Regions from separate parts of the Curtobacterium guangdongense genome, predicted to be linked through region 2. Evidence: riboswitches for the same ligand, from Rfam matches in the RefSeq annotation. Region 2 holds a riboswitch; the other holds the start of a gene.

Region 1 (14,131 bases), on a different contig from region 2:
CGCGTCGAGCACCTCGCGGACGTCGTCCCACCAGGCATCGGTGAAGCGGGGTGTCGGCAGCGCGGCACGGACGAGCGCACCGTGGTCGATCGGCCCGTTGCCGCTCCCGACCTCGAGTGCGTCCGCGCCGGCGAGCGCCGCCGTCAGCCAGTCCTTCGCCGCACCGACGGCGACCTCCCAGTCGCCGTGGCGAGCGACGAGCGTCGCGATCGCGCTCGACAGGGAGCACCCGGTGCCGTGGGTGTTGGTCGTGTCCACCCGCGCCGCGGAGAACACCCGGACGGTGCCGTCCGGCGCGACGAGGACGTCGTCCGACCGGTCGCCGCCGGCGTGCCCGCCCTTCGCCAGCACGAGCACGTCCCACGTGGCGGCCACACCCCGTGCCGCCGCGATCGGGTCCGTGTCGTCGACGCCCGCCAGTCCGGCGAGCACCGACAGTTCGGAGCGGTTCGGCGTCACGAGGTCGGCCTGGGCGAACAACCCGGTCATCGCCCGTTCCGCGTCCGCATCGAGCAGCCGGTCGCCGCTCGTCGCGACCATCACGGGGTCGAGGACCACGACCGGCGGCCGGTTCGCCCGGAGCCAGTCGGTGACCTCGCCCATGACCGCGGTCGTGCCGAGCATGCCGATCTTCACCGCGTCCACGACGACGTCGTCCGACACGGCGTCGAGCTGGTCGCGGAGGACACGGACGTCGGGCACGTGCACGGACCGGACCCCGCGGGTGTTCTGCGCGACGACGGCGGTCACGACCGCCATGCCGTAGCCGTCGTGCGCGGCGATCGCCTTGAGGTCGGCCTGCAGTCCGGCACCACCGGTCGGGTCGGTCCCGGCGATGCTCAGCACCCGGGGCGGCCGGCTCACCGCGAGCCGCCCCACGCCGCCACGTACGCCGAGGCCGCCGCGCCGGGGTCCGGTGCCGCACAGATCCCGGAGACGACCGCGACACCCGCGGCACCCGCAGCGCGCAGGGGCGCCACGTCGTCGAGGTCGACGCCGCCGATCGCCACGCACGGCACGTCCGTCGCGGCGGCGAGGCGCGCGAACCCGTCGTGGCCGAGCGCCGGCGGGTGGTCCGCCTTCGTCGCGGTCGGGTGCACGACACCGACGCCCAGCAGGTCCACCGTCTCGTGGGGGAGCCGTGCCACCACGTCGAGGTGCGCCGGGGTGTTCGCGGTCAGCCCGACGTGCGCGTCCGGCCCGAGCAGTGCCCGCGCTGCCGTCACGGGGACGTCCGACTGTCCGAGGTGCACACCGGCGACCCGGTGCCCGGCGTGCCGAGCCGCGAGGGCGACGTCGAGCCGGTCGTCGACGACCACGGCGGCACGGTCACCCACCGCGTCGGCGACGGCGGCCGTCAGCGCGAGGAAGTCCCTGGCGCTCGCGTGCTTGTCCCGCACCTGCACGATCCCGACCCCGGCGTGCACGGCAGCCCGGACGACGCCGAGCACCCCGTGTCCGTGCCGGTCGCAGAGCGCGCCGTCGGTGACCAGGTAGACACCGATGTCGGTCATGCGGCGACCTCCTCGGTGATGCGTGCCGTGGCGACGACGTCGGCGGGTGTCAGCGATGCCAGCCGATCGAGGAACAGCGGCTGGAACGTCCCGGGACCACCGGCGTCCCGCGCGGCGAGCTCCGCGGCGATGGTGTGCACCGCGGTACCGGCGACGGCCGCGGCGAGCGGGTCGTCCGGGGCGATGGACGTGAACGCCGCGATCACCGCGCCGAGTGCACACCCGCCGCCGGTGATCCGGGTGAGGAGCTCCGTCCCGTTCGCGATCCGGACCACCGTGCCGGACCCGCCGGGGGCACCGGTGCCGGCCACCAGGTCGACGGGACCCGACACGGCCACGGTGCCCACGAGCCTCCCGGCAGCGTCGACGGCGGACGCACGCGCGTCGTCGGTGCCGGCCGTGCTGTCGACCCCGCGCCCACCGGCGGAGTCGCCGAGCAGGGCGAGGACCTCGGACGCGTTGCCGCGGAGCACCGTCGGACCGAGGCCCAGCAGCTCGCGGGCCAGGGCGGTGCGCACCGGGAGCGACCCGACCGCCACCGGGTCGAGGACCCACGGGGTGCCGTGCTCGGCCGCGGCGCGGGCGGCCTCGACGGACGCGTCCCGGGGCTCGGCGTGCGGCGTGCCGGTGTTGACGAGCAGTGCGTCGGCGACCCGGGCGAACGGGCCCGCCTCCGTCGGCACGTCGACCATCGCGGCCGAGGCACCGAGTGCGAGCAGCACGTTCGCGGTGACGTTCTGCACCACCGAGTTCGTGATGCACTGCACGAGCGGCGCCCTGGACCTGACGGCCTCGAGCAGTTCGGCGGAACGGTCGGCCCAGGCAGGAGCGGGCGCAGGAGTGTTCATCGGACGATCCCTTCGCGAGTACGAACTCGAGCAGGTTCGACGGGTGTGATCTCAGCCGCCGGATGCGGCACCCCGTGTCTTCGGACGAAACGGTACACGACCTCCGCGGTCACATGACGGGTGCCGTGTGACAGGCTTGGGGCGTGCCAGACGCGCTGCCCCCAGGTCCGCCGCCAGGTCCCCGCGACCCCGGCGACGCCTGGGCGTACGGACCCGACGGCACCAAGGCGTGGGGTGTGTTCGGCGCCGCCGGCCTGCTCGTCGACGACGGCCACGGCCGCGTCCTGCTCCAGCACCGCGTCGAGTGGAGCCACCACGGCGGCACGTGGGGGATCCCCGGCGGCGCCCGGCACGAGCACGAGGACGCGGTCACCGGAGCGCTCCGCGAGTCCGCCGAGGAAGCCGGTGTGCCGCAGGGCGGAGTCGACCTGCGCCACACCTCGGTGCTCGACCTCGGGTTCTGGACGTACACGACCGTGGTGGGGCGGGCCTCTCGTCCGTTCGAGCCGGTCATCGCGGACCGGGAGAGCCTCGCGCTGTCCTGGGTTCCCGTCGACGAGGTCGACGACCTACCGCTGCACCCGGGCTTCGGCGCGTCGTGGCCGGCGCTCCGGGCCGCGATCGAGCTCACCCCGCACGTCGTGGTCGATGCCGCGAACGTCGTCGGCAGCGTGCCGGACGGCTGGTGGAAGAACCGGGCCGGGGCTGCCGCTCGCTTGATCGACGGGGTGACGGCGCTCGCCGCGGTGGGTGTCCCCGCGCCGCTGCTCGACCTCGGGTTCACGCGGTGGTGGCCGCGGTGGACCGTCGTGCTCGAGGGGGACGCCCGTGGGGCCGCTCCTGCGCTGTCCGACGGGGTTGGGGTGGTCCATGCCGACGGTTCCGGGGACGACGCGATCGTCGCCGCTGCCTCGGCTGCGGTCGCCGCCGGGCACGCGCCAGTGGTCGTCGTGACGGCCGACCGGGAGCTCCGCGCCCGCGTCGAGGCGATCGGCGCGTCGACCCGCGGCCCGTCCTGGCTCCGCGACCAGCTGTAGCCGCGGCGCGGCCGCCGCGACTACGCCGGGATGTGGCGGCGGGACGAGACCAGCACCGCGATCCACGACACGACGCCGAGCGCCACGATCACCCAGAGCACGAGCGGCAGCGCCACGACGTTCGCCACCGCGGCGATGACCGCCGGCGCGAGGAACCCCGCGTACGCGGCCGCGTAGAACACCCCGGTCAGCCCGGCGAGGTCCCGAGCGCCCGCGATCCGCTGCACCTCGAGCAAGGACGACACGAGCGCGATGCCGATCCCGACGCCGATCACCACGTTCGCCGCGATGCCGATCCACACCGACTGCAGCTCGATCGCGACGGTGACGATCGCGATCCCGATGGTCATCAGGAGCACCGCGGTCGCGATGCCCCGCGCCGACGTCATCGAGTGCACGTGCTTCGCGAGCGGCTGGACCGCGCTCGACACCCCGAGGGCCACGACCGTCGCCGCCGTGGCGAAGACGAGTCCCCAGGTGCCGGTCGCCCCCTCGAGCCGGGTCGGCAGGTACCCGTACCCGATCGCGGCGGACCCGAAGATCCACGGCGCCCCGACGAGCACCACCCGGGTGAACCGACGGTGCCCGGCGCTCGGGACGCGGAGCTGCCGCCACCACGGGCCGGCGAGCCCACCGGAACGCTGGGTCTCCGGCATCCGCCAGACGATCACGGCGAAGGGCAGCGCGACGGCGATGTGGACGAGGAAGGGCAGGACCTCGGGGATCGGGCCCCACTGCGCGATGAGCCCGGCGACGAGTGCACCGGACGCGGATCCGAGGGTGAACGCGAGCGACGCGCGACGGGCTCCGGATCCGCCGTCCGCCGTCGGGTCGAAGCGGCCCTGCGAGAGCTCCTTCACCCAGCTGTTGCCGACGGCCATCGCGATGCCGACGGTGACCCCCGCGAACAGGCGCCCCGCCATCAGGAAGCCGGGGCCGAACGGGCCGAGCGCGAGCAGGCCGCTGCCGACGACGGCGGAGCCCATGCCCGCGAGCATGAGCGGGCGTCGGCCGTGCCGGTCGGACAGGGACCCGGCGACGAGGAGCGCCGGCGCGAGTCCGAGCACGTACACGCCGAGGAACACGTTCACGAGCACGGACGAGTAGTGCGCGCGCTGTTCGTACATCAGCAGCAGCGGACTGAACTGGTTGCCGCCCCACGAGCACACGAACACGGCACCCCAGGCGGCGACCCACGGCATCACCCGGGCGCTGGACCCGGCCCTGGGGACCGCCAGCGAACCGGTCGTCGGGATCGACCCGGTGGCGCTCACAGTGCGCCCCGGTGCGACGCGACGTGCGCGCTGAGCACCTCGGCGTAGCGTGCGGCGTCGCCGTCGTCGAGCGCTCGGGCGAGTGCACGGTGGTCGTCGAGCGATGCCTGCAGCTGGGACGGTTGCACCCGCATCAGCTGGTGTCGGAGCCGTTGCTGCCGATCCCGCAGCGTCCGGGCGAACAGGACGGCGATCGCGTTCCGCGACGCGCCGATCACGGCACCGTGGAACTCCGCGTCCACCTCGATGAACCGGTCGACGTCGCCGTCGCGGACGGCCGCCTCCTGCTCGGCGAGCATGGCCTGGAGGCTCGGGGCCAGGTCCGCCACGCGGCCGTCGGTGACGACGCGGGTCGCGGCGGTCGACTCGATCGCCTCGCGCATCTCGAGCACGTCCGCCGCCTCGTTCGGGGACATCGGTCGGACGACGGCGCCCTTGCGGGACTCCAGCGCGATGAGCTCCTCGGCCGCGAGGCGGAGGAACGCCTCGTGCACCGGCGTCCGGGAGACGCCGAGGTCCTGGCAGATGGCGTTCTCGCTGATGGCGGTCCCGCCGGCGAGGTCTCCGCGGATGATCGCCCGCTTGACGTGGTCGTAGGCGCGCTCGGATGCCGCCTGGGTCGTCGCCGTGCTGTTCACGGGCACGATCCTACGCCTTGCATGCAACGCTGCATGCTTCCGAGCGCCTGGCCGTTCACCGCACTCGCGCATGCATGCGGATGGATCGCGACATCGCAGCGCCCGGGCGGATACGCTTGCCTCCACGCCGGTGCCCGTCAACGGAGGCTATCGCGCCGGCCATGGCACGTCAACGACGACGACCACGACAGGAGCGGGCACTCATGGAGCGCATCACCAAGGCCGACGACCGGGTCCACCGTCCCGCGGGGCCGTGGACTCCCACCGTCCACCGGCTGCTCGCGCACCTCCACGAACAGGGCTTCGTGGCCGCGCCGGAGCCGATCGAGCTCGACAACACGCTCGAGACCGTGTCGTTCGTCCCGGGGGTCGCGGGGGAGTACCCGTGGACGGAGGACGTCGCAAGCGAAGCCGCACTCGTCACGAGCGCACGGATGCTCCGGCACTACCACGACGCCGCGGCGACGTTCCCGCTCGACCAGGACGCCGACGTGTGGTCGCAGCGCCCGTCCACCCCGGTCGAGACCGTCGTGCACGGTGACTTCGCCCCGTACAACTGCGTCTACGACGGCATCGCCGCGGTCGGCATCATCGACTTCGACACGGCCCACCCCGGCCCGCGGGTCTGGGACGTCGCGAGCGCGGTGTACCGGTTCGCGCCGTTCACCACCGGAGCCGTCGAGGGTGCGACCGCCCCGACGCTCGACGCCCGACTCTCGCGGGCCGCGGAGTTCTGCCGCGCCTACGGGCTCGACGAGGCGTCCCGGTCGGTGCTCGCGCCGACGATGCTCGCCTCGATCACCGCACTCCTCACGCTGCTCGAGACCGAGGCGGCAGCCGGGAACCCGAAGTTCGTCAGCGACCTCGAGCACGGACACGCCGACCTGTACCGCGCCGACGCGGCGTACATCGAGCAGCACGCCGACGACATCACCCGAGCAGTGGCGTGACCCAGGCGCCGACACCGGCGGCCCTCCGCACGATGCGTCTCGCCGCGCAGCGCATCGGGGTCCGGGGCGGAACGGCGCTCGACGTCGTCACCCACATGACGGCACTGCAGGGGCAGGACCTCGGCCAGTCGCTGTGGGCGATCGGGGCCAGGGCCGTCGGCGTGACCCGGGCGGACGTGCACGCCGCCTTCGACCGGGGCGAGTTCGTCCGGTCGTGGCCGATGCGCGGGACCCTCCACGTGCTGCGTGCCGACGATCTCCGGATGCTCCTCTCCCTGACCGGGGCCAGGACCATCCGCCAGACCGCCAGGCGTGCCGCCGAGCTCGGACTCGACGAGGACACCGTGGACCGTGCCCGGGCGCTCACCATCGCGGCGCTCGAGGGCGGTCGTTCCCTGGACCGCGACGGCGTGCTCGCCCGCTACCGGGACGCCGGCATCGACCCGGCCGGTGGGCGCGGCTACCACCTGCTGTTCCGGTTGGCGCAGGAGGGGCTCGTCGCGTGGGGCCCGATGAGCCGCGTCGGGCAGGACCTCGTGCTCCTCGACGAGTGGGCACCCGCGGCGTCGCCCGTCCCGGACCGCGACGACGCCCTGCGCCGCACGATCCTCGGCTTCCTCCGCGGCAGGGGACCGGCGACCGAGGTCGACGCCGCGAGCTGGACGAAGCTGCCCCTCGGGGACGTCCGACGCGGCGTCGCGGCAGCGGGCGACACGATCGAGGACCTCGGCGGAGGACTCCTCGCGCTCGCGGACCGGCCGGCATCCGGCGGCACCGCGACCGGGCAGCTCCTGCCCGGCTTCGACGAGTACCTGCTCGGGTACGCGGACCGCACCGGGCACCTCGACGCCGTGCACGCCGACCGCATCGTGCCCGGCGGAAACGGCATCTTCCTGCCGATGGTCGTGCACCGCGGGCAGGTCGTCGGCACCTGGAAGCGCACCGAACGCACGCGCGACGTCCGCGTCACCGTGACACCGTTCACGCCGCTCACCCCGGCAGCGAGCCGCGCCGTCGAGACGGCAGCGACGGCGTACGCCCGGTTCGTCGGCCTCCCGCTCGCCCTCGACCTGGGCTGATCGTTCCAGCGACTGCCCAGCATCCGTGCGGCTGCTCCCGACGCTCCCTCGGGTAATGTTCCAAGGCCATGACCGACAGCCCGGCCGACGCCACCCCCTACGAAGTCCTCGGCGTCGCCGCGACCGCCGACGACGAGGAACTCCGCCGCGCCTACCGCCGAGCGGCCCGTGAGACCCACCCCGACCTCGGTGGGGACGCCATCCGCTTCCGCCGGGTGCAGGTCGCATGGGAGCGCATCGGCACACCGGCGGCGCGACGCGCCTACGACACGGGGTCGCGCCCCACGTCCGCCCCGTCGGCTCCGTCCGGCAGTTCGTCGTGGAGGCCCGGTTCCGGTCGCGACGAGTACGCGCCGCCCACGGCGCGCCGCGACTCCCGCCCCCGCGCCCGCTCCCACGGACACCCCGGCGGTCGATCGCGTGAGGTTTTCCTCGCTGCCGAGCGCGAATGGGTCGGCCTCGGTGACCCCATCGAGGACCCCTACGCCCCGTCGCTCATCCGATCGGCTCCTCGGCACATCCGACGCCTCCTCGGTGAGGCGCTCGCCGAGGAGGCAACCGCCTCGATCGTCGCGGACATGGGCATCGGCGTGACGGTCTGGCACGACCTCGATGCGGGCGCAGAGGGAAAGCTCGACCACGTCGTGCTCATGCCGAGCGGGTTGTGGGCGCTCGAGTCCATCGACTGGGGCGGGCCGGTGCGGGTCGACCACGGCGAGATCGTCGGCGAGACGCTCGAGCCGGGGGAGCGCCCCGTGAAGGAGCTCGTCCGCGCGGCCCGCGCCGTGCAGAAGCAGACCCGCGTGCGGTTCACCGGCCGACTGCTCGTCGTGCCGGACTCCGCCGTCGACCACGACGTACAACTCGTCGGTTCCCCGAAGAAGCCGACCGCTTACGTGGTCCGGCGCAGTGCGCTCGGGCAGGTCCTCAACGGCGTGTGGTCACCGGAGGGCGCCGTCGACGTGTTCGAGATCCGGGACCGCCTGCAGCAGACCGTCCGGTTCGTCTGAAGCGCTGGACCGTCCGGGCGTTCAGCGCCCGCGGAGCTTCTCGAGGTCCCGGCGCTCGCGCTTGCTCGGACGTCCGGCGCCGCGGTCGCGCATCGGGACGAAGCCGGCCTCTTCCTTCGGCAGGCGCGGTGGGGTCTTGTCCTCGAGGTGCTTCGCCGCCTCGGTGGCTCCGACGCGCTTCAGGATGATGCTCTTCACGACGACGATGCGGTCGAACCCGGCCTGACGGACACGGACCTCGTCCCCGGGGCCGACCGGCTGCGACGGCTTCGCCCGCTCGCCGTTGACCCGCACGTGCCCGGCCTTGCACGCGGTCGTCGCAGCGGACCGGGTCTTGGTGATCCGGACCGCCCAGATCCAGCTGTCCACCCGGGCCTTGTCCATCCCCCCACCCTAGGCGTCCGGTGCCCGGCCCCGGCAGCCCGTAGGGTCGGGGGCGTGGGCGCGGACGAACAGGGGCGGATCGCACGGGCCCTCGCGCTCGGGGTGCTCGCCGACGTCGAGCTGGGGACACGCGTCGTCGTCCGGGCGCACCACGGCGACGGCGCGACCGACGCACTCGGGGACCTCGTCGCACGCACGCCGGACTCGGTCACGATCGACACCCGCCGCGGCCGGGTCGAGGTCGCCCTCGCCGACGTCGTCGCCGCGAAGCGCGTCCCGCCGCCGCCGCGTCGTCCTCGCTGACGAACCGCGCGGTCGCGGCGAGCCGTCGCCGGGCAGGCACCCGTGCCGTCGTAGCCTCTGGCCATGGCAGTCCCCGTCCCACTCGGCACCGAGGACCGCACCGCCCGTGTGACGCTCCGCCGCCCAGACTCCTGGCGACGCGAGGACGCGTCCCACGCCGACCTCAGACTGCGCGGCGACGACGTCGTCCTCACCGTCCGGTCCCGCCCGAGCGACCGCGGCATCGGGGACGAGAACGCCTCCCTCATCGAACGACTCCCGGGGTCCGTCGACGGCCTGCTCCTCGTCGGCTGCGACGTCTGGGGGACGGTCGGCGCACCCGCACGCCTGGTCGAGTACGTCCGCCCCGGCGAGGACGGCGACGACGACCACGAACCGACCGCGATCGTCGGCGCCCACCTGCTGTTCGTCACCGGACGCCACCGCGTCGACGTGACCGTCGAACGTCCGCTCGCGCGGCTCGACGAGACCGACGACGTCGTGTTCGCCGTCCTCGACTCCGTCCGCGCCGTCGGCCCCGTCTCCGCGTCGTCGCCCCGCGACCTCGAGGCGCTGCCGGACGCGCAGCCCACACCGGAGCTCGACGGACCGCACCTCGCCTCCGACGCCCTCACCACGTTGCAGAGCATGGCCGGGAAGCGCTGGAGCCCCACGCTCCTGCGCACCCCCGGTGGACGCGGGCTCGTCGACGCGGGCCTGGTCGGACGCTTCGGGACGGTCCCGCCGACGACCCAGGCCCTCATCGAACCGTGGGCCGGCGACGTGCAGCCGACCATGCTGGAACAGCACCTGCCCGATGGGCGCGTGTCGCGCCTCCAGGCCTGGTCCGGCACCGTCGTGGACGGGACGGACGACGCGGAATCGGTGATCACCCGGCTCGCGCCGGAGCGCGTGGTCGCGATCGCGGCCGGGAGGCTCGGTGTCGGTCCGACTTGGACCTTCCCGTTCCGCACGGGGTCGCTCCGGGCCGACCTGCTCGGCAGGCGGCTGGCGGGTGGCGACGACGCTCCCGACCTGCCGGCGGCGATCGCCGAGGCCGACCCGAGGCTCGCCCGGTTCTGGGCGGCGCCGTGGACGGTGTCGTACCTGCGTCGGCCGGGGAAGCCCCGACCCATCACGATCGTGCACGCGGAGGGCCAGGGCTTCGCCCGCGTCGGACGCACGGAGGCCGGCGCCTCCGCGTTCAGGGCGGAGTCGCCGGCCAACGTGTACCGGTCCTTGGTGCGAGCCTTCCTGCCAGCTCGTACTGACGGGGCCTAGGCGGCGGGGCCCGCGGTGAGCGTCACCGTGACTGTGCTCGCCGTGCCGGCGCTGTTCGTGTAGCCGACGGCGACCTTGTCCCCGACGGACTTCGACTGGATGACCTGCGTCAGCTGGTCCGAGCTCGTGATCGCGGTGCCGTCGATCGACCTGATCGTGTCACCCGCCGCGAGGCCCGCTGCCGCTGCGCCGGACCCCTCGACGGTCCCGGCGACCGCGACCCCGCCCGTGGTGGTGGACGTCCCGCTCACCTGGACGCCCAGGAACGCGGGCAGCCCGATCGTGATCGTCCCGGATGCGTCGCCGGCGAGGATCTTGTCCGCGATCGCCTTCGCCGTGGTGATCGGGATCGCGTAGCCCGTGACGTCCGCCGAGCCCGAGGACGCTGCGGTCGCCATGCCGACGACCTCGCCCTCGCTGTCGAGCACCGGGCCGCCGGAGTCACCGGAGACGATGTCCGCGGCGATCTCGATGAGGCCGGTGAGGGACTCGGTGCCGGTGCCGGACTCGCTCTGCACCTGGATGTCCTGGTCGGTCGCGGTGACGGTGCCCTCCGCGGCGACGAGGTTGCCCGTGCCCTCGGCGTTGCCGACGTCGGTCACGGCGTCACCGGTGCTCGGTTCGCCGTCGTCGTCGAGCGTGACGGTCGAGAGGCCGGACGCGTTCTCCAGCTTGAGGACCGCCACGTCGTTCGTGGCGTCGGCACCGACCACGTCGGCCTTGTACTCCTTGCCCGTGGTCTCGTCGGTGACCGTGATGCTCGTCGCACCCTGGATGACGTGGTTGTTCGTGAGGATCGTGCCGTCCGAGGTCAGGACCATCCCGGTGCCGGCGGCCTGCGACGACTGGTCGTAGTTCAGGATCGTGTTGATCGTGACGACGCCCTTCTTCTGGGCGGCCGTGGCCGCCGTCGCAGCGGACTCGGTGCTCGTGCCGGACGAGCCGCTCCCGCTCCCGCTGCCGTCACCGGGCACCGTGAAGCCGTTCGTGCCGCTCCCGCTGCCGGTGTCCGGCGTGGTCGTCGTGCCCTGGGACTGGCTCGACGTGGTCTCGGTGCCGACCGACGAGAGCCCGAGCGCCGTTCCGCCGGCGGCCCCGACGATCGCCAGGGCGGCGATGCCGGAGCCGATCACCAGCCCGAGCTTGCGCTTCTTCGTGCCGGGGCGGGTGCCGAACGCACCGCTCCACCCCTCCTGCGACGGATACTGCTGTGACGGGTACTGCTGCCCGTGCTGCGCCGCGTGGGCCCAGCCCTGGTGGACGCCGGCGAGGGCGGGGCTGCCGATGAGGTACGGGCCGCGCCCGTCGTGCGTGTAGGCGTAGGGACCGGAGCCGTCCGGGGCGTAGAGGTACGGACCGGAGCCGTCGAACGCGTAGGCGGGGCGGAGCGTGGACGCGTCTGCGTGCGGGGCCTCCCACGTGGAGCGGGAAGCGGCGTCCTGTGCGTCGATCGGGGTCGTGCCCGGTTCGGCGTCGGGGTTCGGGGTCTCGTTCATCGGTGCTCTCCGGTCGCTCTCGACGACCCGGTCGGGCGTCGATGGATACGAGTACAAGCCCGTTTCCCATGACGAAGCTATGAGCGAGCCCTGCGCGCGCTCACGACTCGCTCGGGGATCGCCGAAGAGGAGCGCGGGGGTCGTCGCCACCCGCGAGACGTTAGGGTTGCCTTACTCCTCATGCGTTCCCCGTCACCAGCGCCGCCGGCGCCCCGTTCCGTGCCCCGACTCGTCGGCGCGACGGTCCTCGCCGTCGTGGTGCTCGCCGTGGCGGTCGCCATGAGCGTCGCGTTCGGGTCGCGGCCGATCCCGCTCGGGACGGTGCTCGACACCGTGCTGCACCCGGGCCGGAACGACGAGATCGGGCTCATCGTGCTCGGCAACCGCGTCCCGCGCACGCTCGTCGGGTTGCTCGCGGGTGCCGCCCTCGGGGTCGCCGGCGCCGTGATGCAGGGGGTCACCCGCAACCCGCTCGCCGACCCGAGCATCCTCGGCATCAACTCCGGCGCGGCCCTGGCCGTCGTGACGGGCATCGCGGTCTTCGGCATCAGCGGGACGGCCGCGTACCTGCCGTTCGCCTTCGCCGGTGCCGCGCTCGCCGCACTGCTCGTCTACGGCATCGCCGCGGTCGCCAGGCGGGGGCTGACGCCGGTCGGCCTCGCGCTGTCCGGGGCCGTGGTCGCCGCGGCGCTCGCCTCGATCTCGACGGCGGTCCTCGTGACGAGCCAGAGCCTCCTCGACCAGTTGCGGTTCTGGCAGGTCGGCGCGCTGGCGGGCAAGGACCTCGGGACCGCCGGGGTCGTCACGATCCCGGTGCTCGTCGGACTGTGCATCGCGTTCGCCCTCGGCCGTTCGCTCAACACGCTCGCGCTCGGCGACGAGCTCGCGGCGTCGCTCGGTCAGCGCGTCGTGCTCGTCCGGGCCGTCGGCGGCCTCGTCACCGTGCTGCTCGCCGGCTCCGCGGTCGCCGCTGCCGGGCCCATCGCGTTCGTCGGACTCGCCGTGCCGCACGCCGTCCGGCGGCTGAGCGGCCCCGACCACCGGTGGACGATCCTGCTGTCCGCCATCGTCGCGCCGGCGCTGCTGCTCGTCGCCGACGTCATCGGCCGCGTCGTCGCGTACCCGGGGGAGCTGCAGGTCGGCATCGTCACGGCGCTGATCGGCGCGCCGGTGTTCATCGCGCTGGTCCGGTCGAAGGCGGTGACGGGTCTGTGAGCACCGTCGACCGGACCCGGACCCGGCCCCGACTCGGGGCAGCGCGACGTGAGCTCGTCGTGCTCGGCTCCGTCCTCGTCGTGCTGGTCGGGCTCGTCCTGGTCGGGCTCGGCGTCGGCGAGATCCCGCTGTCGCCCGCTCAGGTCGTCCAGGCGCTGTTCGGCCACGGGGACACGGTCTCGGACTTCGTCATCGGGCAGCTCCGCGGACCGAGGACCCTCGCGGCGCTCCTCGTCGGGGCCAGCCTCGGCGTCGCGGGTGGCATCGTGCAGAGCGTCGTCCGGAACCCCATCGCCAGCCCCGACGTGATCGGCATCACCTCCGGCGCGAGCGCGTCCGGGCTGACCGCGATCGTGCTGTTCGGGGTCTCCGGCATCGGACTGTTCTGGACGGTGCTGGTCGGCGCCCTCGTCGTGTCGCTGGTGATCACCGCGCTCGCGTGGCGGAGAGGCATCACGGGCAACCGCGTCGTCCTCGTCGGCATCGGGGTCGCGGCGATGTCCCTGAGCGTCACCGGGTGGATGCTCACGAGCGGCTCCGTGCAACAGGCAGGGACGGCGCTCCTCTGGCTCTCCGGCAGTCTCAACGCGGTCGACCGGAGTGTCGTCGGCGTCCTCGTGGTGGCCTTCGTCGTGCTGATGGTCCTGGCGCTCCTGCAGTCCCCGCGACTGACCGTCCTGACGCTCGGCGACGACGTGGCCGCCTCGCTCGGCCTGCGACCGAACCGTGCGAAGCTCCTGCTCCTCCTGACCGCCGTGTGCCTCACCGCGGCGGCCGTCGCGACCGCGGGGCCGGTGTCGTTCGTCGCGCTGATGGCCGCGCCGATCTCCAGGCGGCTCGTCGGCGGCGGTCGCGTGGCGCTCGGTGTCTCGGCCGCGGTCGGCGCCGTGATCGTGCTCGCGAGCGACCTCATCGCCCAGTTCGCGATCCCGGGCAACGCCCTGCCGGTCGGCGTCGTCACCGGCGTCGTCGGCGCGCCGTACCTGCTCTGGCTGCTCGCCCGCGGTCGCTGACGACCGCCAGCGGCGACCGCTTGCCGCGACCTCCGTGGCGGAGCCGAGCCGAGCCTCCCGTCCGGCCTGCCGCGACACGCGTTGCACACTGCGATTACGGGGTCCCGCGC
Region 2 (14,131 bases):
CGCCGGCGAACAGCAGACACACCGCGAGGCCTTCCCGTACGCGGATCTGCTGCCGACGGACGCCCCGACGAACCTCGTGGTCGAGACCGGTCCGATGGCCGCGCACCTCGACCGCGCCGTGGCGCTCGTCACGATCAGCTCCACCGCCGTGCTCGAGGCGGCCGCGCGGGGCATCCCGGCGCTGACCCTGACGGACTTCGGTGTCTCCCGCCCGTTGATCAACGAGGTGTTCGTCGGCAGCGGCCTCGAGGGTGACGCGGGCGACCTCGTCGACGGCCGGTTCGGCAGGGTCCGACCGGCGTGGATGACGGACAACTACTTCCACCCGGCGACGGACGACGACTGGGTGACACGGGCCGAGGCGTTGATGCTACGACGGGACGCCGGCACCCTGGCGGACCGGCCGAGCGCCCGACGCAGTCGTGGTGGGGCACTCCGCCGTGCCTGGGACCGGAAGAACGCCCTCGGCAGCGCGGACCGGTCGGCGATCGGTACGGCAGCGCTCGTCGTCGGCGCGCCGGTCAGGAGCGCGAAACGTGCCGTGCGTCGCGTGCTGCGTGTGGTCCGACCGCCGGCGCCGACGATCGTCGGGGCACCGCGCTCCCAGCGGACGCAGGCCGACGGACCCACCGCACCACGGATGTCCGAGGTGACCCCGTCCGAGAGCCCGGCGGCGTCGGCGAGCCGAGCCGAGCCTCCAGTCCGGGTGTCAGGCGACCGCCTTCGCGACCGCGACCAGCAGCTGGTCCCGGGAGGGGACCCCGGGTGAACGGAAGACCTCGGCTCCGTCCTCGCCCCGCACGATGATCGTCGGGGTCGAACGGATGCCGAGGTCTTCAGCGTCGTCGGGGTGTGCCGCGACGTCGCGTTCGGTCACCGTCAGCCCGGGGACCAGCCGTGCCGCGTCGGCGGCCACCCGGCGGGCGGCGGCGCACGGTGCGCAGAAGGCGGAGGTCCAGAGGTCGAGCTGCATGTGATCCTGCAACGTCGAAGCGGCTCGGACTACTCCCGGTCGAACTCGCCGCTGCGGTCGCCGCGGTCGGCGAGGTCGTCCACGGGGTCGGACTCGCCCGGCTCGTAGGTGTAGTCGACGGAGATCTGGTCGAGGACGTGGCGGGAGCCGGTCGCCCGGTAGGTGAAGGCCGTCTGGAGGCCCTCGACGTCCGCGTAGACCGTCACTTCGTCGTCCACCGAACCGCTCGTCGCGGTGCGGGTGTCCGTGGTCCCGTCGAAGGGGCCCTGGTGGAAGATCGCGGTGTACTCGCTGCCTTCGTCGATGGTGATGTCGCTCATTCATCACTTCTACCAGGGACGCCCTGTTGCAAGATACATAGCAACGCTATATAGTTCAGCTATGGAAACAACGCGCGAGCAGACGATCGAGACCCTCCTCGTCTCGGTCAACCGCCTGATCCGCGTCGCCGCCCAGGCCGCCGGCAGCACCACGTCGTCGGCCGTCTGGCGCACGCTGGGCATCCTCGAGTCCGACCAGCCGCTCCGGCTCGGCGAACTCGCGAAGCAGTCCCGCGTCTCCCAACCCACGATGACCCGACTCGTCGCCGGCATGCTCGCTGACGGCCTGATCTCGCGGACCGTCGACCCCGACGACTCCCGCGGGCAGCTCATCGAGATCACGTCCGAGGGTCGCGTCCGTCTCGCCGACTGGCGCACGACGCTCACCCGCACGGTCGGGCCGATGTTCGCCGATCTCGACGACGACCAGTGGGACATCCTGCACGAGGCATCGGCCCTCATCGCATCGGCCCTCGCCACGGGGACCAGAACGGAGATCACCGCGTGAACGCGCACGCACCGGCATCGTCCGGCAGCATCCTCAAACAGTCCAAGGCGGTCTGGGCGATCGCCTTCGCCTGTGTCGTTGCCTTCATGGGCATCGGCCTGGTGGACCCGATCCTGCCCGCCATCGCATCGTCGCTCAAGGCGACCGCCGCGCAGACCGAGCTGCTCTTCACGAGCTACCTCGCGGTGACCGGCGTCGCGATGTTCTTCACCAGCTGGGTCTCCAGCCGGATCGGCGCCAAGCGCACCCTGATGATCGGGCTCGCCCTCATCGTGGTGTTCTCGGTGCTCGCAGCCGTGTCGAACAACGTGTGGACGATCATCGACTTCCGTGCGGGATGGGGGCTCGGCAACGCGCTGTTCATCTCGACCGCGCTCGCGACCATCGTCGGGGCGGCATCGGGTGGCACGGCGTCCGCGATCATCCTGTACGAGGCCGCGCTCGGCCTCGGCATCGCGATCGGCCCGCTCGTCGGTGGCCTCCTCGGCTCCGTGAGCTGGCGCGGCCCGTTCTTCGGCGTCACCACGCTGATGGCGATCGCGTTCGTCGCCGTGGCCGTCATGCTGAAGTCCTCCGGGCTCGAGAAGCCCGTCCCGACGAAGCTCTCCGCACCCTTCCGCGCCCTGGGTCGTCCGGCGCTGGCAGCACTCGCCGCGACCGCGCTGTTCTACAACATCGGCTTCTTCGTCCTGCTCGCCTACACGCCGTTCCCGCTCGGGTTCGGGGCGCTCGGCATCGGGTTCACGTTCTTCGGCTGGGGTGTCGGCCTGGCGATCACCTCGGTGTGGGTCGCCCCGATGCTCACCGCTCGTCTCCGTCGGACGACGGTGCTGCGCATCGCGTTGCCGCTGCTCGCACTCGACCTGTTCGCGGCTGCGATCGTCGTGCGTTCGCAGGTCGGGCTCATCATCTGCGTGGTCATCGGCGGACTCGTGCTGGGCGTGCTGAACACCGTGCTCACCGAGTGCGTGATGGAGGCCACTGACCTCCCCCGGTCGGTCGCCTCGAGTGCGTACTCCGCGGTGCGCTTCATCGGTGGTGCGATCGCCCCGCCCGTCGCGACGCTGCTCGCCGACGGGTACTCGCCGTCCGCCGCGTACGTCTTCGCGGGGTCGTCCGTGGCCGTCGCGTTCGTGGTCACCCTCGTGACCGCTCGGGTGCTGCGGCGGGTCGACGACGGTGCCGAGCCGGAGCCCGTCGAGGCCGAGGCCATCGCCGCGGGCGAGATGGCATAGGGCAGGGCCGGGGCGCGGGTCCCAGCCGGGCCGGGGGTCGGCGCGCGATCGAGCGGGCGAAGTACCCGGGTCCGCCTCGGCGGCCACCCGGGTATTCCGCCCGCTCGCGTGATCGGGCCCGCTCCCCAGCGCGCGTTCCGTCGAACGGGCGAAATACCGCGGTCCGCCTTCGGCGACACCCGGGCATCTCGCCCGCTCGCGTGATCGGGCCCGCTCCCCAGCGCGCGCTCCGCCGAGCGGGCGGAATACCTCGGTCCGCCACCGCGGCCACCCGGGTATTTCACCCGCTCGCGCACGCGCCGGCCAAGCGCAGTCCACGCGCTCCGTCGAGCGGGCGGAATACCGCGGTCCGCCACCGCGGCCACCCGGGTATTCCGCCCGCTCGGCGTTCCGGGGCGCTGGCGGGGCGGGGTGGCGAGTGGGTGGGGGCAGTGGACGCGACCGCCTGGAGGCGCGGCGGGCGCCCGGCGGACCGGCAGCGGCCTCCAGACCGTCCCGTCCAGGGCACCGTGGTGCCGGGAATAGGATCGAGGGCATGGCAACCGCGAATGACCGCCTCGTCTGGATCGACTGCGAGATGACGGGCCTCGATCTCGAGGTCGACGAACTCGTCGAGGTGGCCGTGGTCATCACCGACTTCGACCTGAACCCCGTGCACCCCGGATTCGACATCGTGATCAAGCCGGACCAGTCCGCGCTCGACAACATGAACGAGTTCGTGACGAACATGCACACCACGTCGGGCCTCATCGATGAGATTTCGAACGGCGTCTCCCTGGCGGACGCCGAGTACCAGGTGCTCGAGTACATCCTCGCCCACGTGCCCGCCGAGGGGACCGCTCCCCTGGCCGGCAACACCATCGGCACGGACCGCTCGTTCCTGTCGAAGTACATGCCCCGCGTCGACGGACACCTGCACTACCGGAGCGTCGACGTGTCGAGCATCAAGGAACTCTGCCGCCGCTGGTTCCCGCGCGTGTACTTCAACGCGCCGGAGAAGCATGGCGGGCACCGGGCCCTCGCGGACATCCTCGAGTCGATCCGCGAGCTCGAGTACTACCGTCGCGCGGGCTTCGTCGCCGAGCCCGGTCCGAGCACGGACGACGTCCATGCGGTCGCGGCGGAGGTCGTCGCCGCTTGGGAGCCCCGGCTCGCTCCACAGCCCGCCGAGTAGTGTCCCGCGGGGCCGCTCGCATGTACTACTATTGAGTGGTTGCCCGGCCTGACCGGTGCACATGGTGGGTATAGCTCAGCTGGTAGAGCGCTTGGTTGTGGTCCAGGAGGTCGCGGGTTCGAGCCCCGTTACTCACCCCAGTGCTGATGAAGATCAGTCGAAGGAGAACCCTGTTGCTGTCGCAACGGGGTTCTCCTTCTGTGTTTGTCTGGCCGCCTCCGGCGGCGAGCGCGCCTCCGGCGACGCGAACGCGAGACGCGGGTGCCGCACCGAAGACGGGCGGCGGTGCGATCAGGTGGGTGTGCCACGATCGGACGCGTGATGGAGATGTCCGCCGAGGCCTTCGAGGCGCTCGTGACCGACGAACTCGACCTGCTGCCCGACGAGATGGTCGACGGCCTCGACAACGTCGTGTTCGTCGTGGAGGACGAACCCGAGGACGGCTCCGAGCTCTTCGGCATCTACGACGGCGTCGCACAGACCGAACGCGGGCAGTACGGCTTCGGAGAGCTCCCCGACCGCATCGTGGTGTTCCGGAAGCAGCACCTCGCCGAGTGCGACACGATCGAGGAACTCCGGGACGAGGTCCACACCACGCTCGTCCACGAGATCGGCCACTGGTACGGCATCGACGACGAGCGCCTCCACGAACTCGGCTGGGCGTAGCGACGCCACCAGTCCGCGGGCCACCAGCCGCGAGCCACCGGCGACAGGCCCTCAGGACCGCAGGACGACGTCCGCCAGTGCGACGGGGTCCTCCGACGCGATGAACGCATCCTCCTGCCGCGCCCAGCGCTCCCACTCCGCCGCGAACACGTCCCCGTCCCGGTCGAGAGCACGCCGCTTCCGGACCTCGTCGTCCGCGTCCATCCAGACCCGCAGCGTCGCGAGCGGTGCCGAGCCGCGGGACAACGAACCACAGCCCTCGATCACGAGCGGCGCCGCAGGGTCGAGCGACACCCAGTCGGCCGGTGCAGAGCGGCCCCAATCCCACCGCCGGTAGCCGGACACCTCGCCGAGGACCTCCGTCACGACGGCTGTCGACGCGGCACGGAGCCCGTCCCACCCCGGGTAGACGTCGTCGAGGTGGACCACCCGCCACCCGAGCGACTCCCCGAGTGCGTTCCCCAGCGTGGTCTTCCCGGTCCCGGAGCGCCCGTCGACCAGGACGACGGACCGGCGGCCGGACGGCTGCGGAGCCGACCGTGCGCGGTCGGCGAGGGACGCGACGGAGACGAGCCGAGCCTCCAGGCCGACGGAAGCACCCGAGACCGAAGCACCACGCACCCCCTCAGACACGCCACGTCCCCACGGCCACCGACGCCGCGATCGAGACGAGCCCGATCCCGACCAGCACGGCCACCATCGCCCACTCCCGTGCGCCGAAGCGGGCCGGGCGGGCCCACGTGCGCCTCCCGGGCGCGCCGAACCCGCGCGACTCCATCGCCACCGCGAGCGTCGTCGCCCGACGGAGCGCGAGCACGAGCAGCGCGAACGCCATCGACGCACCGCGCCGGATCCGTCCGGTGTCAGCGAGCCCGCGGGCACGCCTGGCCATCGCGAGCTGCCGCCAGTCGTCGCCGAGCAGGGTCATCATCCGGATGGCTGCGAGTGCCCCGAGCACGAACCTCGCGGGCAGCCGCAGGATCTGCGCGAGCCCGTCGGCCAGGTCCGTGGGGTCCATCCCGATGAACAACACGATGCTCGGCACCCCGACCGCGAGCACGCGCAGCATCGTCGCCACGGCGAGCACGAGCGACCCGTCGGTGACGTGGGCGAAGCCGAGGTCGAACCACTCCCGTCCGGAGGCCCTCCCGTACAACGCGATGCTCACGCCCGTCAGGGGCACGGCGATCAAAACGGGCGAGGTCCGGAGCAGCAGGGTCCGGACCGGGATCCGGAGGAGGGGAAGGAGGGCGAGCTCCAGACCGAGGGCGACCGCCGCCGACACGACGTCGAGGCTCAGCACGAGACAGATCCCGAGACCGATGACCCCGAGGAGCGCTGCCACCGGTTGGACCGCGCGGATGCCGCGTTGCGGCCGGACGGGAGGCTCGGACCGCCACGGCTGTGCGCGTTGCGTCGACGAGGTGGTCACGTCGTGACCTCCGTGGGCGCGTTGGTCGCGGGCGCGTGTGCGCGTGTCTCGGCTGCGGTTGCGCGCGTCTCGGCTGCGCGTGTCGCGCCCGTCGCGGTGAGGACCACCTCGTCGGCGTCGAGTGCGCGCACCAGGTCCCGGTCGTGCGTCACTGCGACCACCGCGGTCCCGGCGTCCGCCAGCGCTCCGAGCCGGTCGATCACGGCCTGCCACGTCGCACGGTCCTGCCCCGACGTCGGTTCGTCGAGCACGACGACCGGAGGCCGGGTGGCAACGACCGTGGCGATCGCGAGACGCCGCTGTTCACCGCCGGAGAGCGTGAACGGGTTGGCGTCCGCGAGGTGCGCCAGGCCGAAGGCATCGAGCAGCTCACCCACACGCTCCGCGGTGTCCGGGATGCCGAGGGCATGCGGGCCGGCGGCGATCTCCTCGCGGACCGTGCGGGCGACGAACTGGTGCTCCGGGTCCTGGAAGACCGTGCCGATCCGGGCCGCGAGCTCGCGGCTCGACCAGGAGTGCGGCGCAGGGCCGGCGTCGCGGGCGAGCGTCCCGGTGGCACGGAGCATGCCCGCTGCGGGACGGAGGAGTCCCGCGAGGGTCAGCCCGAGCGTCGACTTGCCGATGCCGTTCGGGCCCGTGATCGCGATGACCCGGCCGGCGCGGACGTCGAGGTCGATGCCGCTCCCCACGCGCTGCCGCTTGCCCCGGGCGGTGCCGAGCCCCTCCGCCACGAGGAGGTCCTGCTCCGTCGCCCGCTCCGTCGCGCGCCGCGTCGCGAGCCCCGGCTCACGCCCGGCCGCGCGCCCGGCCGCGCGCCCGTTCTCGTCGAGCGGGCGAAATGCCAGGGTGGGTTCCCCACTCGACCCGGGTATTTCGCCCGCTCGTGGGGGCGCGCTCGTCCCCGCCTCGTCGAGCGGGCGGAATACCGGAGTGCTCCCCGAGACGGGCCCGGGTATTTCGCCCGCTCGTGCGGGCGCGGGATGGGGCGCTCGGGCGGAGCCGCGCGCGGGTTCGGCACCGGGGACCCACACGCCGGCAGCGGTCAAGGCATCGCCGTGGGTGCGGAGGACGTCGGCGGGCGTGCCGTCGGCGATCACGCCGCCGCCCGGCTCGAGCAGCACGAGCCGGTCGACCAGGTCGAGCCACGTGCCGATCCGGTGCTCCACGACGAGCATCGTCGCGCCGGTCTCGTCGAGCAGTGCCCGGACGGCGTCGTGCACCTGTCGGACTCCGGACGGGTCGAGGTTCGCGCAGGGTTCGTCGAGCACCAGTGCTCCCGGACGCATCGCGAGCACCCCGGCGAGCGCCAACCGCTGCCGCTGCCCACCCGAGAGCATCGTCGTCGACCGGTCGAGCGGCAGGTCGAGCCCGACGACGTCGAGCGCCGACCGGACCCGCTCCCAGGTCTCGCCTCGGGGGACGCCGGTGTTCTCGCACCCGAACGCGACGTCGTCCCCGATGCGGGACATCACGGTGTGCGCCTCCGGGTCCTGCATGACGAGCCCGACGCGTCCGCGGACGGACCCCGGTGCCACGCCGTCGACGAGCACGCTGCCCTCCGCGGCCGCCGCGGAGTCGTCGTCCGGGTCCGGCTCGTCGGGCAGCACGGCGGCGACGGCACGCAGGAGCGTCGACTTGCCCGCGCCGGAGGCACCGACGACCGCGACCCGTTCGCCGGGCTGGACGACGAGGTCGACCTCGCGGACCGCCCAGTCGTCCCGCTCGGCGTACCGCCAGCCCCAGTCTCGGAACTCGATCCGGGCCGCCTGCGCGCCCGGCACCGTCACGCCGCCGTGGACGGGCGAGAGCGCCGCTTCGTGTGCTCACGGCCGGCGGCGAAGGACGACAGCACTCCGGTGCGGGCGAGCGCGCGGACGATCAGCCATGACCCGGCGCCCGCGATGACCGCACCGGAGATCGTCCCGCACACGATGTAGACGGCCTTGAACGCGGCGTCGAGGCCCGGGTACCAGAGGATCGTGTCGTTGATCCCCATCGCCAGTCCGGCAGCGGCGCCGGCGAGGACGACCACCGGCAGCCGGTAGACGCGGTACAGGAACAGCGCGAGCACGAGCTCCGCGCCGAGGCCCTGCGCGAGTCCTGCTTCGAGCGTGCTCCACCCCCATTGCGTGCCGAAGAGCGCCTCGACGCTGGCGGCGACGATCTCGGCGAAGAGCGCGGCACCGGGCTTCCGCACGATGATCGCGACGATCGGTCCGGCGAGGAGCCACACGCCACCGAAGAGCGCCTGCGTGCCGGGCAGCAGGAGCGCCACCGCGGCGGAGAGCGGCTCGTAGCCGAACTCCCAGAGCTTGAAGACGACACCGACCGCCACCGCGAGGACGCTGGCGACGACGATGTCCACGACCCGCCAGCGCAGCGAGCGCCTCGGGGTCGTCGTTGTCGACGGAGCCGCCGCGGTGGCAGCGGTACGGACGGTGGACGGCGTGCGCGAAGGCATCAGCTGGTACTCCTCCCTGCGCCGGCATGACCCGGATCAGGTTCGACGGTCGGAGCGCCACTCGCTCCCTCTCAGCCCGGCGATCCCGGACTCCCGTGTGTGTCCCAGCAGTGTACCGCTGCGCGACGCGCGTTACTTCTTGAGGACGCGGATCAGCTTGCGGAGCACGGTGCCCGTCACCCACACCAGCGGGATGCTCACGGCGACGAGCGCGATGAGGTTCGGCTCGAACTCCAGGTCCTTGCCCGGTCGACGGACGTACGCGCCGATCGGCACGGCCGCGCCGCCACCGCCTCCGCCGCCGTTGTCTTCGCCGTCCCCGCCGCCCCCGAACCCGAACCACCCGAGCGACACCGGGATGAGGGTCTGGTCACCGACCTCCACCGGGTCTCCGTAGTTCGTGGAGACGCCGATCGGGCGCACCTTGTCTGCGATCTGCGTGACGATGTTGGCCATGTCGGCGAGGCTACTCCGCTGTGGACGGGCGCCGTTCGTCCACAGGAGTGCTCCTGCAGCGGACAGCACAGGGAGGCGTGGATACGTTTGGCGAGACCCACCACTGGAGGACCCTTGCACACCTGGCCCGGCAACCCCTACCCGCTCGGCGCGACCTACGACGGGAGCGGCACGAACTTCGCCCTCTTCAGCGAGGTCGCCGAGCGCGTGGAGCTCTGTCTGTTCGACGAGGACGGCACCGAGACCTGCGTCCCCCTCGTCGAGGTGGACGCCTACGTCTGGCACGCGTACCTGCCCAACGTCGGCCCCGGGCAGCTGTACGGCTTCCGGGTGCACGGACCGTACGACCCCGAGAACGGCGCGCGGTGCAACCCGGCGAAGCTGCTGCTCGACCCGTACGCCAAGGCGACGAGCGGGGACATCGACTGGGACCAGTCGTTGTTCTCGTACACGTTCGGCGACCCGGACTCGACGAACGACGAGGACTCCGCCGCGCACATGGTCAAGGGCGTGGTGATCAACCCGTTCTTCGACTGGCAGGGCGACCGCGCGCCCCGGACGCCGTACGGCGAGACGGTCATCTACGAAGCGCACGTGAAGGGCCTCACCGAGACCCACCCGGACGTCCCGGAAGAGCAGCGGGGCACGTACGCCGGTGTCTCGCACCCGGCGGTCATCGAGCACCTCAAGCGCCTCGGCATCACGACGCTCGAGCTCATGCCCGTGCACCAGTTCGTCAACGACTCGACGCTGCAGGACAAGGGGCTGTCGAACTACTGGGGCTACAACACCATCGGGTTCTTCGCCCCGCACTCGCACTACTCGTCCTCCGGCGACGAGGGCCAGCAGGTGCAGGAGTTCAAGACCATGGTGCGCGAGCTGCACCGTGCCGGCATCGAGGTCGTCCTCGACGTCGTCTACAACCACACCGCCGAGGGGAACCACCTCGGCCCGACGCTGTCGTTCCGCGGGATCGACAACGCCGCGTACTACCGCTTGATGGACGACGACAAGCGCTACTACATGGACTACACGGGCACCGGGAACTCGCTCAACGTCGGGCACCCGCACTCGCTGCAACTCATCATGGACTCGCTCCGCTACTGGGTCACCGAGATGCACGTCGACGGCTTCCGCTTCGACCTCGCCTCCGCACTGGCCCGTGAGTTCTACGAGGTCGACCGGCTGTCGGCCTTCTTCGAACTCGTCCAGCAAGACCCGATCGTGTCGCAGGTCAAGCTCATCGCCGAGCCGTGGGACGTCGGCCCCGGGGGCTACCAGGTGGGCAACTTCCCGCCGCAGTGGTCGGAGTGGAACGGCAAGTACCGCGACACCGTGCGGGACTTCTGGCGCGGTGAGTCGTCCACCCTCGGCGAGTTCGCGTCGCGCATCTCGGGTTCCGCGGACCTCTACGAACACGACGGTCGCACGCCGAAGGCCAGCATCAACTTCATCACCGCGCACGACGGCTTCACGCTCTACGACCTCGTCGCCTACAACGAGAAGCACAACGACGCGAACGGGGAGGACAACAACGACGGCGAGAGCCACAACCGCTCCTGGAACTCCGGCGTCGAGGGCCCGACGGACGACGAGGCCGTGAACGCCCTGCGGCTGCAGCGTCGACGCAACTTCCTCGCGACGCTGCTCCTCAGCCAGGGCGTGCCGATGATCGCGCACGGCGACGAACTCGGCCGCTCGCAGTCCGGCAACAACAACGTGTACGCGCAGGACTCCGAGTTGAGCTGGATCGACTGGGAGACGGCCGACGACGAACTCATCCAGTTCACCGCCGACGTCACGAAGCTCCGGCACGACCACCCCACGTTCCGACGGACGCGGTACTTCAACGGCCGCCCCGTGCGTCGCGGCGAGGGTGAGCCCCTGCCCGACGTCGTGTGGCTCACCCCGGAAGGCGACGCGATGGCGCCGGAGGACTGGGATTCCGGCTTCGGCAAGAGCGTCGGCATGTACCTGAACGGCGAGGGCATCCGCGGTCGCGACGCCCGTGGTGAGCGCGTCACGGACGTGGCCTTCATCACGTACTTCAACGCGCACGACGACACCGTGACGTTCACGCTCCCGCCCGAGGAGTACGCGCCGGGTTGGACGGTCCGCATCGACACCGCCGAACCGGGTGCCCGTGACGAGGTCATCGACGCCGCCACACCGCTCGACGTCCCGGCACGATCGATGATCGTGCTCCGCGCGGAGCCCGACCACGAGGTGACGACCACCCCCGTCGACGCCGAAGCACACCCGGCCACGCCGGAACCGCAGGACGCGGTGACCCCCGCGAACCCCGCAGGGTCCCCCGCGCCGAGCGGCACCCAGGGCGGTGCCAAGTGACGGGGCAGCGCGCGCGCCGCGTCCCCGTCTCGACCTACCGTCTGCAGGTCTCGCCAGACTTCGACCTCGCGTCGGCCACAGACCTCGTCGACTACGTCCACGACCTCGGTGCGGACTGGCTGTACCTGTCCCCCGTGCTGCAGTCCGAGCCGGGTTCCGCGCACGGGTACGACGTGGTCGACCACACCCACGTCGACGAGCAGCGTGGCGGGGACGCGGCGTTCCGGGCCCTCGCCGAGGCGGCACACGCCGCGGGCCTCGGCGTCCTGGTGGACATCGTCCCGAACCACGTCGGCGTCGCGACGCCCGCGGTGAACCCGTGGTGGTGGTCGCTGCTCGAGCAGGGGCAGGACTCCCCCGTCGCCACGGCGTTCGACGTGGACTGGGCCGCCGGAGACGGACGGATCCGCATCCCGGTCCTCGACGACAGCCTGCTCGACGCGGTGAAGCTGGACACGAGCGGCAGCACCAGCGGCTCCGCCGGCCCCGTGCTCCTGGTCGGCACCACGGCCTACCCGACCGCTCCGGGCACCGTGCACGACGGCGACGACGTGGCGACCGTGCACGCTCGACAGCACTACGAGTTCGTGCACTGGAAGCGTGCCGACCACGACTTGAACTACCGCCGGTTCTTCGCGGTGAACACCCTCGCGGCGATCCGGGTCGAGGAACCCGAGGTGTTCGCCGCGTCCCACACCGTCGTCGGCGAGTGGTTCCAGGACGGCCTGGTCGACGGGCTCCGGATCGACCACCCGGACGGGCTGTACGACCCGGCCGGGTACCTGCAGGACCTCGCCGACCTCACCGGTGGCGCGTACACGCTCGTGGAGAAGATCCTCGAGCCCGGCGAAGAGCTCCCCGCGAGCTGGCCGGTCGACGGCACCACCGGGTACGACGCGCTCGGCGTGCTCGACCGACTGTTCGTCGACCCCCGCGGCGAGGACCCGCTCTGGGCGACCGTCGCCGACGAGCCAGCCGACTGGCAGGCGCTGACGCACGACACCCGCCGTGGGATCGCCGACGGCATCCTCAACAGCGAGGTCCGTCGGCTCGCCCGCCTGCTCGAGGAAGCCGGCGCAGCAGACACCGATCGGGTCGTCGATGCGCTCGCCGAGGTCATCGCGTCCTTCGACGTGTACCGCACGTACCTCCCCGAGGGTTCCCACCACCTCATCGACGCCCTCGAGCTCGCGGCGGAGACCCGCCCCGACCTCGCCGACGTCATCGACCGCATCGCCCCCGCGCTCGTCGACCCCACCCACCCCGCCGCGATCCGCCTGCAGCAGACCAGCGGCATGGTGATGGCGAAGGGCGTCGAGGACACCGCGTTCTACCGGACCGCGAGGCTCAGCTCCCTGAGCGAGGTCGGCGGCGATCCGAGCGTCTTCGCCGTCAGCACCGAGGAGTTCCACGCCGCACAGCGGGAACGCCTGGCCAGCTGGCCGCACACGATGACGACCCTCACGACGCACGACACGAAGCGCAGCGAGGACACCCGTGCCCGGATCGCCGTGCTCGCGGAACTCGGCGACGAGTGGACCGACACGTTCCGGAAGCTGCACGCCCTGGCACCGCTGGAGGACGAGGTGTTCGCGAACCTGCTCTGGCAGGCGATCGTGGGCGCCCGACCGGCCAGCAGGGAGCGCCTGCACGCGTACGCCGAGAAGGCCTCCCGCGAAGCCGGCAACAGCACGACGTGGACCGAGCCGGACGAGGCGTTCGAGGGCCGGATGCACGCCCTCGTCGACGCCGCCTTCGACGACCCGTCCGTCGTCGCGCTGCTCGACACGCTCGACGAGCGCATCGACGCGGCCGGCTGGTCGAACGGCCTCGGCACGAAGCTCGTCCAGCTCACGGCGCCCGGCGTCCCGGACGTCTACCAGGGCACGGAGTTCTGGGACCGTTCGCTGGTCGACCCGGACAACCGGCGCGCGGTCGACTACACGGAACGCCGGCACGTCCTCGCCGAGCTCGACGGCCCCGACGACGACGGGCCCGAGACGCTGCCGGCCATCGGCATCGACGGTGCCGCGAAGCTGCTCGTCACGACCCGTGCGCTGCGCCTCCGCCGTGACCGACCGGAGCTCTTCACGCGCTACCTACCGATCGAGGCCACCGGCAGCGCGGCGGACCACGTGGTCGCCTTCGACCGCGGCGGCGCCGTCACCGTCGCCACCCGCCTGCCGATCGGCCTGGAACGGGTCGGCGGGTGGGGTGACACCCTGATCCACCCGGCTCCCGTCGACCGGGTGGACCTGCTGACCGGGAGGCTCGTCCCGGCCACCAGGGGCATCGCACTGACCGAGCTGCTCACCACCTACCCCGTTGCCCTGCTCGTCCCGGCGGCCGACGTCGACGAGACGGGCCGGGTCGCTGACGCGACCGACGAGGCGGACGCGAGCCGGGCCTCCAGTCCGGTCGTGACGCGCACCGCGCCGGACGAGACCGACGCGCAGGCCGACATCGACATCCTGGAGGGCCACGCATGACCGCACCCGACCGTTACGCCGTCTGGGCGCCCACCCCGGAGCGGGTGCGGCTCGTCGTCGACGGCACC

Evidence for each region. A riboswitch is a leader RNA that binds a small molecule or an ion and turns the genes downstream of it on or off. The one in region 2 is predicted to bind thiamine pyrophosphate.
Region 1: linked by a shared signal. The riboswitch ahead of thiM (hydroxyethylthiazole kinase) and the one ahead of ACO0E1_RS03645 (ECF transporter S component) in region 2 are both predicted to bind thiamine pyrophosphate.

What each region holds. Positions count from the first base shown of each region.
Region 1 covers NZ_JBMPIT010000008.1:5,465-19,595, forward strand. The annotation lists gene thiD (bifunctional hydroxymethylpyrimidine kinase/phosphomethylpyrimidine kinase) at 1-864, opposite strand, end outside; gene thiE (thiamine phosphate synthase) at 861-1,514, opposite strand; gene thiM (hydroxyethylthiazole kinase) at 1,511-2,362, opposite strand; TPP riboswitch at 2,352-2,447, opposite strand; gene ACO0E1_RS13790 (NUDIX domain-containing protein) at 2,506-3,399, shown strand; gene ACO0E1_RS13795 (MFS transporter) at 3,420-4,673, opposite strand; gene ACO0E1_RS13800 (GntR family transcriptional regulator) at 4,670-5,311, opposite strand; gene ACO0E1_RS13805 (phosphotransferase) at 5,515-6,261, shown strand; gene ACO0E1_RS13810 (winged helix DNA-binding domain-containing protein) at 6,258-7,340, shown strand; gene ACO0E1_RS13815 (DnaJ domain-containing protein) at 7,409-8,350, shown strand; gene ACO0E1_RS13820 (RNA-binding S4 domain-containing protein) at 8,372-8,734, opposite strand; gene ACO0E1_RS13825 (putative acetyltransferase) at 8,789-9,037, shown strand; gene ACO0E1_RS13830 (hypothetical protein) at 9,101-10,297, shown strand; gene ACO0E1_RS13835 (S1C family serine protease) at 10,294-11,793, opposite strand; gene ACO0E1_RS13840 (FecCD family ABC transporter permease) at 12,013-13,008, shown strand; gene ACO0E1_RS13845 (FecCD family ABC transporter permease) at 13,005-14,021, shown strand.
Region 2 covers NZ_JBMPIT010000002.1:243,615-257,745, forward strand. The annotation lists gene ACO0E1_RS03590 (DUF6716 putative glycosyltransferase) at 1-769, shown strand, start outside; gene ACO0E1_RS03595 (thioredoxin) at 710-973, opposite strand; gene ACO0E1_RS03600 (hypothetical protein) at 1,003-1,293, opposite strand; gene ACO0E1_RS03605 (MarR family winged helix-turn-helix transcriptional regulator) at 1,355-1,801, shown strand; gene ACO0E1_RS03610 (MFS transporter) at 1,798-3,036, shown strand; gene orn (oligoribonuclease) at 3,572-4,210, shown strand; tRNA gene ACO0E1_RS03620 (tRNA-His) at 4,275-4,350, shown strand; gene ACO0E1_RS03625 (metallopeptidase family protein) at 4,532-4,876, shown strand; gene ACO0E1_RS03630 (nucleoside/nucleotide kinase family protein) at 4,928-5,509, opposite strand; gene ACO0E1_RS03635 (energy-coupling factor transporter transmembrane component T family protein) at 5,502-6,308, opposite strand; gene ACO0E1_RS03640 (ABC transporter ATP-binding protein) at 6,305-8,095, opposite strand; gene ACO0E1_RS03645 (ECF transporter S component) at 8,092-8,769, opposite strand; TPP riboswitch at 8,766-8,875, opposite strand; gene ACO0E1_RS03650 (hypothetical protein) at 8,902-9,225, opposite strand; gene glgX (glycogen debranching protein GlgX) at 9,340-11,574, shown strand; gene treY (malto-oligosyltrehalose synthase) at 11,571-14,063, shown strand; gene treZ (malto-oligosyltrehalose trehalohydrolase) at 14,060-14,131, shown strand, end outside.